Regions from separate parts of the Pantoea sp. X-Soil-TKNS-1207 genome, predicted to be linked through region 1. Evidence: predicted binding sites of a transcription regulator. Region 1 holds the regulator's gene; each other region holds the start of a gene.

Region 1 (3,259 bases):
TTAGCCTGCAGGTTAAATCCGGCGAGATCGTCGGCCTGCTGGGTCCAAACGGGGCCGGTAAAACCACCACCTTCTACATGGTGGTGGGCATTGTGCCGCGCGATGCCGGCCGTATCGTGATTGACGATGAAGACATCAGCATTCTGCCGCTGCATGCCCGTGCACGCCGTGGCATTGGTTATCTGCCACAGGAAGCGTCGATCTTCCGCCGTCTGAGCGTCTATGACAACCTGATGGCGGTACTGCAAATCCGTGAAGATCTCACCGAGGAGCAGCGTCAGGATCGCGCCAACGAGCTGATGGAAGAGTTTCACATTGAGCACCTGCGCGACAGCATGGGCCAGGCGCTCTCCGGCGGTGAACGCCGTCGTGTGGAAATTGCCCGTGCACTGGCCGCCAACCCCAAATTCATCCTGCTGGATGAGCCTTTTGCTGGTGTGGACCCCATCTCCGTTATTGATATCAAAAAAATCATTGAGCATCTGCGCGATAGCGGGCTGGGCGTTCTGATCACCGACCACAACGTGCGCGAAACCCTTGCCGTTTGTGAACGCGCTTACATCGTCAGCCAGGGGCATTTGATCGCTCACGGCACGCCCGATGAAATACTTGCAGATGAGCAGGTTAAGCGTGTTTATTTGGGCGAAGAGTTCAGACTCTGATAAGGTGTCGTAACACCCGACGTTTGCTTAGGAAATTCAATCCGGATTATGAAGCAAGGTTTGCAACTCAGGCTCAGCCAACAGCTGGCGATGACACCCCAGTTGCAGCAAGCAATCCGCTTGCTGCAACTCTCTACGCTTGAACTCCAGCAGGAATTACAGCTTGCGCTGGAAAGCAATCCGCTGCTTGAACAATCAGATGTACATGAAGAAGTAGACGCTCGCGAATATCAGGAAAATGAAGCGCTCGACACCCGTGAAGCGCTTGAGCAAAAGGACATGCCGGAAGAACTGCCGCTCGATGCGACCTGGGATGAGATCTACACCGCCGGGACGCCTTCCGGGACCGGCACGGATTATCAGGATGATGAACTGCCGGTATATCAGGGGGAAACGACACAGTCGCTCCAGGATTACCTGATGTGGCAGGTTGAACTGACCCCTTTCACCGATACCGACCGCGCCATTGCCACGTCGATTGTCGATGCCATCGACGACACCGGTTATCTCACCGTCACGGTTCAGGATATTTGCGACAGCATCGGCGATGAAGAACTGACGCTGGAAGAAGTTGAAGCGGTGCTGAAACGCGTACAGCGTTTCGATCCAGTGGGTGTTGGCGCACGCGATCTGCGCGACTGTCTGCTGGTGCAGCTGTCGCAATATGCGGCCGAGACCCCGATGCTGGCTGAGGCGCGCTTAATCGTCAGCGAGCATCTCGACCTGCTGGCTAATCACGATTTCCGCAGCCTGATGCGTGTGACGCGTCTGAAAGAAGACGTGCTGAAAGACGCGATGTTGCTGATTCAGTCACTCGATCCACGTCCGGGACAGTCGGTTAACACCAGCGAACCCGAATATGTCATCCCCGATGTGCTGGTACGTAAAATCGGGATACGCTGGACGGTGGAACTGAATGCCGATAGCGTGCCACGACTCAAAATCAATCAGCATTATGCGGCCATGGGCGGTGCGGCGCGTAATGACAGTGACAGCCAGTTTATCCGCAGTAATTTACAGGAAGCCAAGTGGCTAATTAAGAGCCTGGAGAGCCGCAACGACACGCTGCTGAAAGTGACACGTTGTATCGTCGAGCAGCAGCAGGCGTTTTTTGAGCAGGGTGAGGAGTACATGCGTCCAATGGTGCTGGCGGATATCGCTCAGGCCGTGGATATGCATGAATCCACCATTTCCCGCGTTACCACGCAGAAGTATTTACACAGTCCGCGTGGCATTTTTGAACTGAAATATTTTTTCTCCAGCCATGTTAATACCGAAGGTGGCGGCGAAGCCTCATCAACGGCGATTCGTGCACTGGTGAAAAAATTGATCTCTGCGGAAAACCCCGCAAAACCCTTGAGCGACAGCAAACTGACCTCCATGTTATCTGAACAGGGCATCATGGTGGCCCGCCGTACGGTTGCTAAGTATCGCGAGTCTTTGTCCATCCCGCCCTCGAATCAGCGCAAGCAGCTGGTTTGAACGTATTGAGAAGGAAGACCTATGCAGATAAACCTTACCGGACTGAATGTTGAGATTACCGAACCGCTGCGCGAGTTTGTAAATAGCAAATTTGCCAAACTGGAACACTATTTTGATCGTATCAATCAGGTCTATATTGTTCTGAAAGTGGAGAAGGTAACGCAGATTGCTGATGCAACGTTACATGTGAACGGTGGAGAGTTGCATGCGACATCGGAAGCGGAAGACATGTACGCGGCCATTGACGGATTGATCGATAAGCTCGCCCGTCAATTGACTAAACATAAAGACAAACTGAAAAAACACTAACCTTCACGCTTGCAGGGTGCTGACCGGTTCGGCACTCAGAGCACAGAATGGGGCGGGCTGACCGCCCCGTTTTGTCATCTGCGCAAGCGCCAACAGGAGACTGCATTTTTCCCGACATCGGGGTAAAGTGGGTGATCCTCGCGGCTATGTGAACTCGCAAGTGAAACGATGATGAACAACGATCTGACACTGGAATTGAGCTCGGTCCTCACGCTGGACTGCACCCGCAGCGGCGTACACTGCCAGAGTAAAAAACGTGCGCTGGAAATTATCAGCGAGCTGGCAGCGAAGCAGCTCAATCTGCCTCACCAGACGCTTTTCGAAGCAATCCTCACCCGTGAACGCATGGGCAGTACCGGTATTGGCAACGGCATTGCCATTCCACATGGCAAGCTGGAGGAAGATACTCTGCGCGCCGTAGGCGTGTTTATCAGCCTCGATCAGCCGATCGCCTTTGATGCGGTCGACAATCAACCGGTAGACCTGCTGTTTGCGCTATTGGTGCCGGCAGACCAGTGCAAAACCCATCTTCATACGCTATCGCTGGTGGCAAAACGCCTGGCGGATAAAACAGTCTGCCGTCGTCTGCGCGCCGCGCAGAGCGATGAAGAACTGTATGCCATTATCACAGAAGCTCAGGAAGACCATCCTTAAGCGAGAGACACTTTTACCGGCCTAAGTGCCGGTTTAAAACGGGAGAAATGTGATGGTGCTGATGATCGTCAGCGGTCGGTCAGGCTCAGGAAAATCAGTCGCGTTACGTGCACTTGAGGACATGGGTTTTTACTGTGTTGATAACCTGCCAG
Region 2 (3,259 bases), 960 kb from region 1:
TATCTAATCCTGTTTGCTCCCCACGCTTTCGCACCTGAGCGTCAGTCTTTGTCCAGGGGGCCGCCTTCGCCACCGGTATTCCTCCAGATCTCTACGCATTTCACCGCTACACCTGGAATTCTACCCCCCTCTACAAGACTCTAGCCTGCCAGTTTCGAATGCAGTTCCCAGGTTAAGCCCGGGGATTTCACATCCGACTTGACAGACCGCCTGCGTGCGCTTTACGCCCAGTAATTCCGATTAACGCTTGCACCCTCCGTATTACCGCGGCTGCTGGCACGGAGTTAGCCGGTGCTTCTTCTGCGGGTAACGTCAATTGCGACGGTTATTAACCATCACACCTTCCTCCCCGCTGAAAGTACTTTACAACCCGAAGGCCTTCTTCATACACGCGGCATGGCTGCATCAGGCTTGCGCCCATTGTGCAATATTCCCCACTGCTGCCTCCCGTAGGAGTCTGGACCGTGTCTCAGTTCCAGTGTGGCTGGTCATCCTCTCAGACCAGCTAGGGATCGTCGCCTAGGTGAGCCGTTACCCCACCTACTAGCTAATCCCATCTGGGTTCATCCGATGGTGTGAGGCCCGAAGGTCCCCCACTTTGGTCTTGCGACGTTATGCGGTATTAGCTACCGTTTCCAGTAGTTATCCCCCTCCATCGGGCAGATCCCCAGACATTACTCACCCGTCCGCCACTCGTCACCCAAGGAGCAAGCTCCTCTGTGCTACCGTTCGACTTGCATGTGTTAGGCCTGCCGCCAGCGTTCAATCTGAGCCATGATCAAACTCTTCAATTTAAGTTTGATGCTCAAAGAATTAAACTTCGTAATGAATTACGTGTTCACTCTTGAGACTTGATATTTTTTAAGTCCGTAGACTTTTGATATCAATCCTGCGAGTGCCCACACAGATTGTCTGATAAATTGTTAAAGAGCAGTGCGACCAGTGCTTTACGCTGCTGTCGCGAGGTGGCGTATATTACGCTTTCCTCCTTCAGAGTCAATCTCTTTTTCGAGATTTTTCTCTGGTGGTTAGCGATATTTCGCTACCTGCTGAACCACACTTCGTAAGCCGTTGTGCCGTGTCAGTGGAGGCGCATTATAGGGATCCGAATAAATTGCACAACCCCTTTTTTCGATCTTTTTATTCGAGTGGTGAGTTTTCATCCTTTCTGCTGAGATCACGAACGATCCGGTTAAAAATCAGCTTGTCTGATGCCTGGATCGCGCTCAGGCTAGGGATAAATGAGCAAAAGGAGAAAGATCATGTCAACAGCCCTACGTCCCTATAAAAGCAGCTACCCACAAACCGGCGATCGGGTAATGATCGATAAAACCAGTGTGGTGGTGGGTGACGTCATATTAGGAGACGATGTCAGCATCTGGCCGCTGGTCGCCATTCGTGGTGATGTGAACCGGGTGATCATTGGCGCTCGCACCAATGTGCAGGATGGCAGCGTGCTGCATGTGACCCACAAATCAGCCAGCAACCCGGATGGGTACCCGCTGGTGATTGGCGAAGACGTTACCGTCGGCCACAAAGCGATGTTACATGGCTGCACCATTGGCGATCGCGTACTGGTTGGTATGGGATCGATTCTGCTGGACGGCGTGATCGTTGAAGAGGATGTGATGATTGGCGCAGGCAGCCTGGTTCCCCCTGGGAAGCGGCTGGAGAGTGGCTACCTTTATTTAGGCAGCCCGGTAAAACAAATTCGCCCGCTAAGCGAGGCGGAGATTGAAGGGCTTCGCTACTCAGCCAACAACTATGTTGGCTGGAAAAATGATTATCTCGCTCAGGAAAACCAGACCCAACCCTGATTGTCGACCTCATCATTGCGGATCAGCTGTTCCGCCTCTTCTTCAAGATCCCAGCGATGGACGCTAAATAGCGCCATCGCTTCACCTTCGCCAAAGCGGGCGTGCAATGCTTCTGACGAAATCGCGCACATCAATCCCATGCCATTGACCATCGCCGGAAAACATACCGCCTGGCGATTATGATCCCATTCTTCCCGGTCCGGGAACTGAATGGCCTGATTCACGGCTGCATCGCCTGCTTTAATTGTGCAATCACTGGCGTGATCTCCGGCATTACGCCATGCCACAGCTGGAAAGCATGAGCCGCCTGCCCCACCAGCATACCTAAGCCATCGGCAAGCTGATGCGCTCCCAGCTGCTGACACCAGAGCAAAAACGGCGTCAGCCCTTGCTGATAGAACATGTCATAACAACGGGTATGCTGAGTAATCAATGAAACCGGTAGCGGTGGCACTTTGCCATCGACGCCACTGGACGTTGCATTAACGATCAGATCAAACGATTGCCCCGCCAGCGCGTCAAAACCACAGGCGTGAATGGCGCCACTGTGCTGGAAGATATCCGCCAGTAACTCTGCCCGTTCCATCGTGCGATTCGCTACCGTAAGTGAACAGCCTAAGGAGAGCAGCGGTAAAATCACGCCGCGCGCGGCACCGCCCGCCCCCACCAGCAGCACACGGTCGCCGGGGCGAATCATATGCAGTCGTTCCAGATCGCTCAGCAGGCCGATACCATCGGTGTTATCGCCAAGGATCTGCCCCTGCGCATCTTTCTTAAGCGTGTTGACCGCCCCCGACAGCGCAGCGCGCTCGCTGAGTTCATCAGCGAATTCCCACGCCTGTTGTTTAAAGGGTAAGGTTATGTTTGCTCCCTTACCGCCCGACGAGAAAAACTCGCCGATGGCTTGCGGGAATCCATCCACTGGCGCACACACCCGCCCATAGCGGTGATCAATACCGGTTTGCTCCGCGAACAGACGGTGGATAAAAGGCGATTTACTGTGTTCAATCGGATTACCGAAAACGGCAAAGTTGTCCATGAATTAGCCCTGACGGATAAGTTCACCGCTGATAACGTCGCGGATTTCTGAAGGATTAAGACGGCCACCGGTTTCACCCTGCAATACCGGGAATTCCGTGCCAAATTGCTGCGCCACTTCCGCCGCGGTACGGCAGGGTTGCTCGCCAGACAGATTGGCGCTGGTTGAAACCAGCGGTTTACCAAAGCGGCGGCACAACGCCTGCACATCGGGATGATCGCTAACGCGCACTGCCAGGGAGTCGAAACGTCCGGTCAGCCAGCGTGGCGTATGCGGCGATGCCGGTAACACAAACGTGACCGGACCCGGCCAGCAGGCAAACATACGTTCACGCTGTACCACGGAAAGTTCCTGATCGGCCACATAAGGCTCGAGTTGAGCATAGTCAGCAGCAATCAGGATC
Region 3 (3,259 bases), 550 kb from region 1:
GTGGCAACGGTGCTGCGCAGTGCCGCGCTGATTGGCGCGATGCTGGTGGCGATGTTCGCCCTTGACTGGCGCATGGCGCTGGTGGCGATGGTGATCTTCCCGCTGGTGCTGACGGTGATGCTGATTTATCAGCGTTACAGCACGCCGATTGCCCGCCGGGTGCGCAGCTATCTGGCGGATATCAATAATGGCTTCAATGAAGTGATCAACGGCATGAGCGTGATCCAGCAGTTCCGCCAGCAGGCGCGATTTGGCGAACGCATGGGCGAAGCCAGCCGCTCGCACTACGTGGCGCGCATGGAGACGCTGCGGCTCGACGGTTTTCTGCTGCGTCCGCTGCTCAGCCTGTTCTCTGCACTGATTTTGTGCGGTCTGCTGATGCTGTTCAGCTTTACCACGCCAGGCGTGTTCGAAGTTGGTGTGCTCTACGCCTTTATCACCTATCTGGGGCGTCTGAATGAGCCGCTGATTGAACTCACTACCCAGCAATCGATGCTGCAACAGGCGGTGGTGTCCGGCGAGCGTATTTTCGAACTGATGGATGCGGCACAGCAAGGCTACGGCGCAGACAACCGTCCGCTGTCATCGGGGCGCATCTCGCTGCGCGACGTCAGCTTTGCCTATCGTGCCGATCGCGATGTGCTGAGTCAGGTGGATCTGGAGGTGCCTGCGCGCGGTTTTGTCGCGCTGGTCGGGCATACCGGCAGCGGCAAAAGTACGCTGGCGAACCTGCTGATGGGGTACTACCCGGTTACGCGAGGCAGCATCGAGCTGGATGGGCGTCCGCTGCCTCAGCTGACGCACCAGGCGTTGCGTCAGAGCGTGGCGATGGTGCAGCAGGACCCGGTGGTGCTGGCTGATACCTTCCTCGCCAATGTGCGTCTTGGCCGTGATATCCCGGAAGAGGCGGTATGGCAGGCGCTGGAAACGGTGCAGCTTGCCGAGCTGGTGCGTACTCTGCCGGACGGTATCCATACCCGGCTGGGTGAGCAGGGCAATAATCTGTCGGTTGGCCAGAAACAGTTACTGGCGCTGGCGCGGGTGCTGGTGTCGCTGCCGCAGATTCTGATCCTCGACGAAGCCACCGCCAATATCGATTCCGGCACCGAGCAGGCGATCCAGCAAGCCCTGCGCGCGTTGCGCCAGCACAGTACGCTGGTGGTGATTGCGCACCGTCTTTCCACCATTACCGAAGCGGATCAGATTCTGGTGCTGCATCGCGGTCAGGTGGCGGAGCGCGGAACCCATAGCGAGCTGCTGTCCCAGCAGGGGCGTTACTGGCAAATGTACCAGCTGCAACAGGTGGGTGATGAACTCGCGGCGGGCATCCCCGTGCAGGCTGAAGGGTGAATTGCACCTTTTTTGCGCAAATTTATCGGAATCTTCTGTATAAATGCACTTCTTTGAGGCTCGAAGCACCAAAGAAGTGCAAATAATCCACTCCTTTCTTCCTTTCCCACTCCCATTTGTGTTGTGCATCACATAACGAAGCGCGCTGCGACGCGGCTAATCTGCTGACCACGCGCTTTTTTTATTTATGGCACACCCTTTGCTTATATCCCTGCGTGTCCGGTAAGACTCAATCATTTTATACCTGGAGGGGAACGTATGAAGCTGGTTACCGTGGTAATCAAACCATTTAAGCTGGAGGACGTGCGTGAAGCCTTATCCTCTATTGGCATTCAGGGACTGACAGTTACCGAAGTGAAGGGTTTCGGTCGCCAGAAAGGTCACGCAGAGCTTTATCGCGGTGCCGAGTACAGCGTGAACTTCCTGCCAAAAGTAAAAATTGATATCGCCATTGCTGATGATCAACTCGATGAAGTGGTGGACGTTATCAGCAAAGCAGCCTACACCGGCAAAATTGGCGACGGCAAAATTTTCGTTGCGGAACTGCAGCGCGTTATCCGTATTCGTACTGGCGAGACCGACGAAGCAGCACTGTAACTGGGGCTATGTATTGTGATGGGATGGAAAGAAATGAATAAACTAATGACGAAGTTGGGCCTGACCAGCCTGGCGCTGTTACCGTCTCTGGCCATGGCGGCAGCTCCTGCCGTTGCGGATAAAGCCGATAACGCGTTTATGATGATCTGCACCGCGTTGGTGCTGTTCATGTCGATTCCGGGTATTGCCCTGTTCTACGGCGGTTTGATCCGCGGTAAAAACGTGTTGTCGATGCTGACCCAGGTTGCCGTAACCTTCTCCCTGGTGTGTGTGCTGTGGATGATCTATGGCTATTCACTGGCCTTCAGCGAAGGCAACGCGTTTTTCGGTAGCTTCCAGTGGGCGATGTTGAAAAACATCGAGCTGAAAGCGCTGATGGGCACGTTCTATCAATACATCCACGTCGCGTTCCAGGCTTCCTTCGCCTGTATCACCGTGGGTCTGATTGTCGGTTCCATTGCTGAACGTATTCGTTTCTCTGCCGTGCTGATTTTCGTTGCCGTGTGGCTGACGCTGGCTTACCTGCCGATTGCGCACATGGTCTGGGCGGGCGGCTTGCTGGCGACAGATGGCGCGCTGGACTTCGCAGGCGGTACTGTGGTGCACATCAACGCCGCGGTTGCTGGCCTGGTGGGTGCTTACCTGGTAGGTAAACGTGCTGGCTTCGGTAAAGAAGCATTCAAACCGCACAACCTGCCGATGGTGTTTACCGGTACGGCGATCCTGTACGTGGGCTGGTTCGGCTTTAACGCCGGTTCTGCCTCTGCCGCTAACGAAATCGCTGCGCTGGCCTTCCTGAATACCGTGATTGCCACTGCCGGTGCGGTGCTGTCATGGACCTTCGGTGAGTGGGCGCTGCGTGGCAAACCTTCTCTGCTGGGTGCTTCTTCCGGCTTTATCGCAGGCCTGGTGGCGATCACCCCGGCGTGTGGTTATGTCGGTGTCGGCGGTGCGCTGATTATCGGTCTGGTGGGTGGTCTGGCTGGCCTGTGGGGTGTAACCACCCTGAAGAAATGGCTGCGCGTTGATGACCCGTGTGACGTGTTCGGTGTGCACGGCGTGTGCGGCATCGTCGGTTGTATCCTGACCGGTGTGTTTGCTTCCTCTTCTCTGGGCGGCGTAGGTTATGCAGAAGGCGTGACCATGGGCCATCAGGTGTGGGTACAGCTGTTCAGCGTGGGTACGACTATCGTCTGGTCCGGTGTGGTTGCCTTCATTGGCTTCAAACTGGCCGATATGATTGTGGGCCTGCGTGTTCCGGAAGATCAGGAACGTGAAGGTCTGGATGTGAACAGCCACGGCGAAAACGCTT

Evidence for each region. Region 1 encodes sigma-54, which starts transcription at its own class of promoters, with help from an activator protein. Its sites were predicted from a motif close to GTTGGCACANNTTTCGCTNT; they were not measured.
Region 2: the regulator sigma-54 is predicted to act here: its motif matches at 965-984, upstream of AC6I8V_RS18150 (gamma carbonic anhydrase family protein).
Region 3: the regulator sigma-54 is predicted to act here: its motif matches at 1,537-1,556, upstream of glnK (P-II family nitrogen regulator).

Annotation. Positions count from the first base shown of each region.
Region 1 is NZ_AP035958.1:548,507-551,765, reverse strand. It holds gene lptB (LPS export ABC transporter ATP-binding protein) at 1-662, shown strand, start outside; gene rpoN (RNA polymerase factor sigma-54) at 711-2,144, shown strand; gene hpf (ribosome hibernation promoting factor) at 2,166-2,453, shown strand; gene ptsN (PTS IIA-like nitrogen regulatory protein PtsN) at 2,625-3,107, shown strand; gene rapZ (RNase adapter RapZ) at 3,160-3,259, shown strand, end outside.
Region 2 is NZ_AP035958.1:3,914,050-3,917,308, forward strand. It holds rRNA gene AC6I8V_RS18145 (16S ribosomal RNA) at 1-794, opposite strand, end outside; gene AC6I8V_RS18150 (gamma carbonic anhydrase family protein) at 1,263-1,817, shown strand; gene AC6I8V_RS18155 (DUF1488 family protein) at 1,793-2,041, opposite strand; gene aroE (shikimate dehydrogenase) at 2,038-2,856, opposite strand; gene tsaC (L-threonylcarbamoyladenylate synthase type 1 TsaC) at 2,860-3,259, opposite strand, start outside.
Region 3 is NZ_AP035958.1:1,101,785-1,105,043, forward strand. It holds gene AC6I8V_RS04965 (SmdB family multidrug efflux ABC transporter permease/ATP-binding protein) at 1-1,350, shown strand, start outside; gene glnK (P-II family nitrogen regulator) at 1,609-1,947, shown strand; gene amtB (ammonium transporter AmtB) at 1,981-3,259, shown strand, end outside.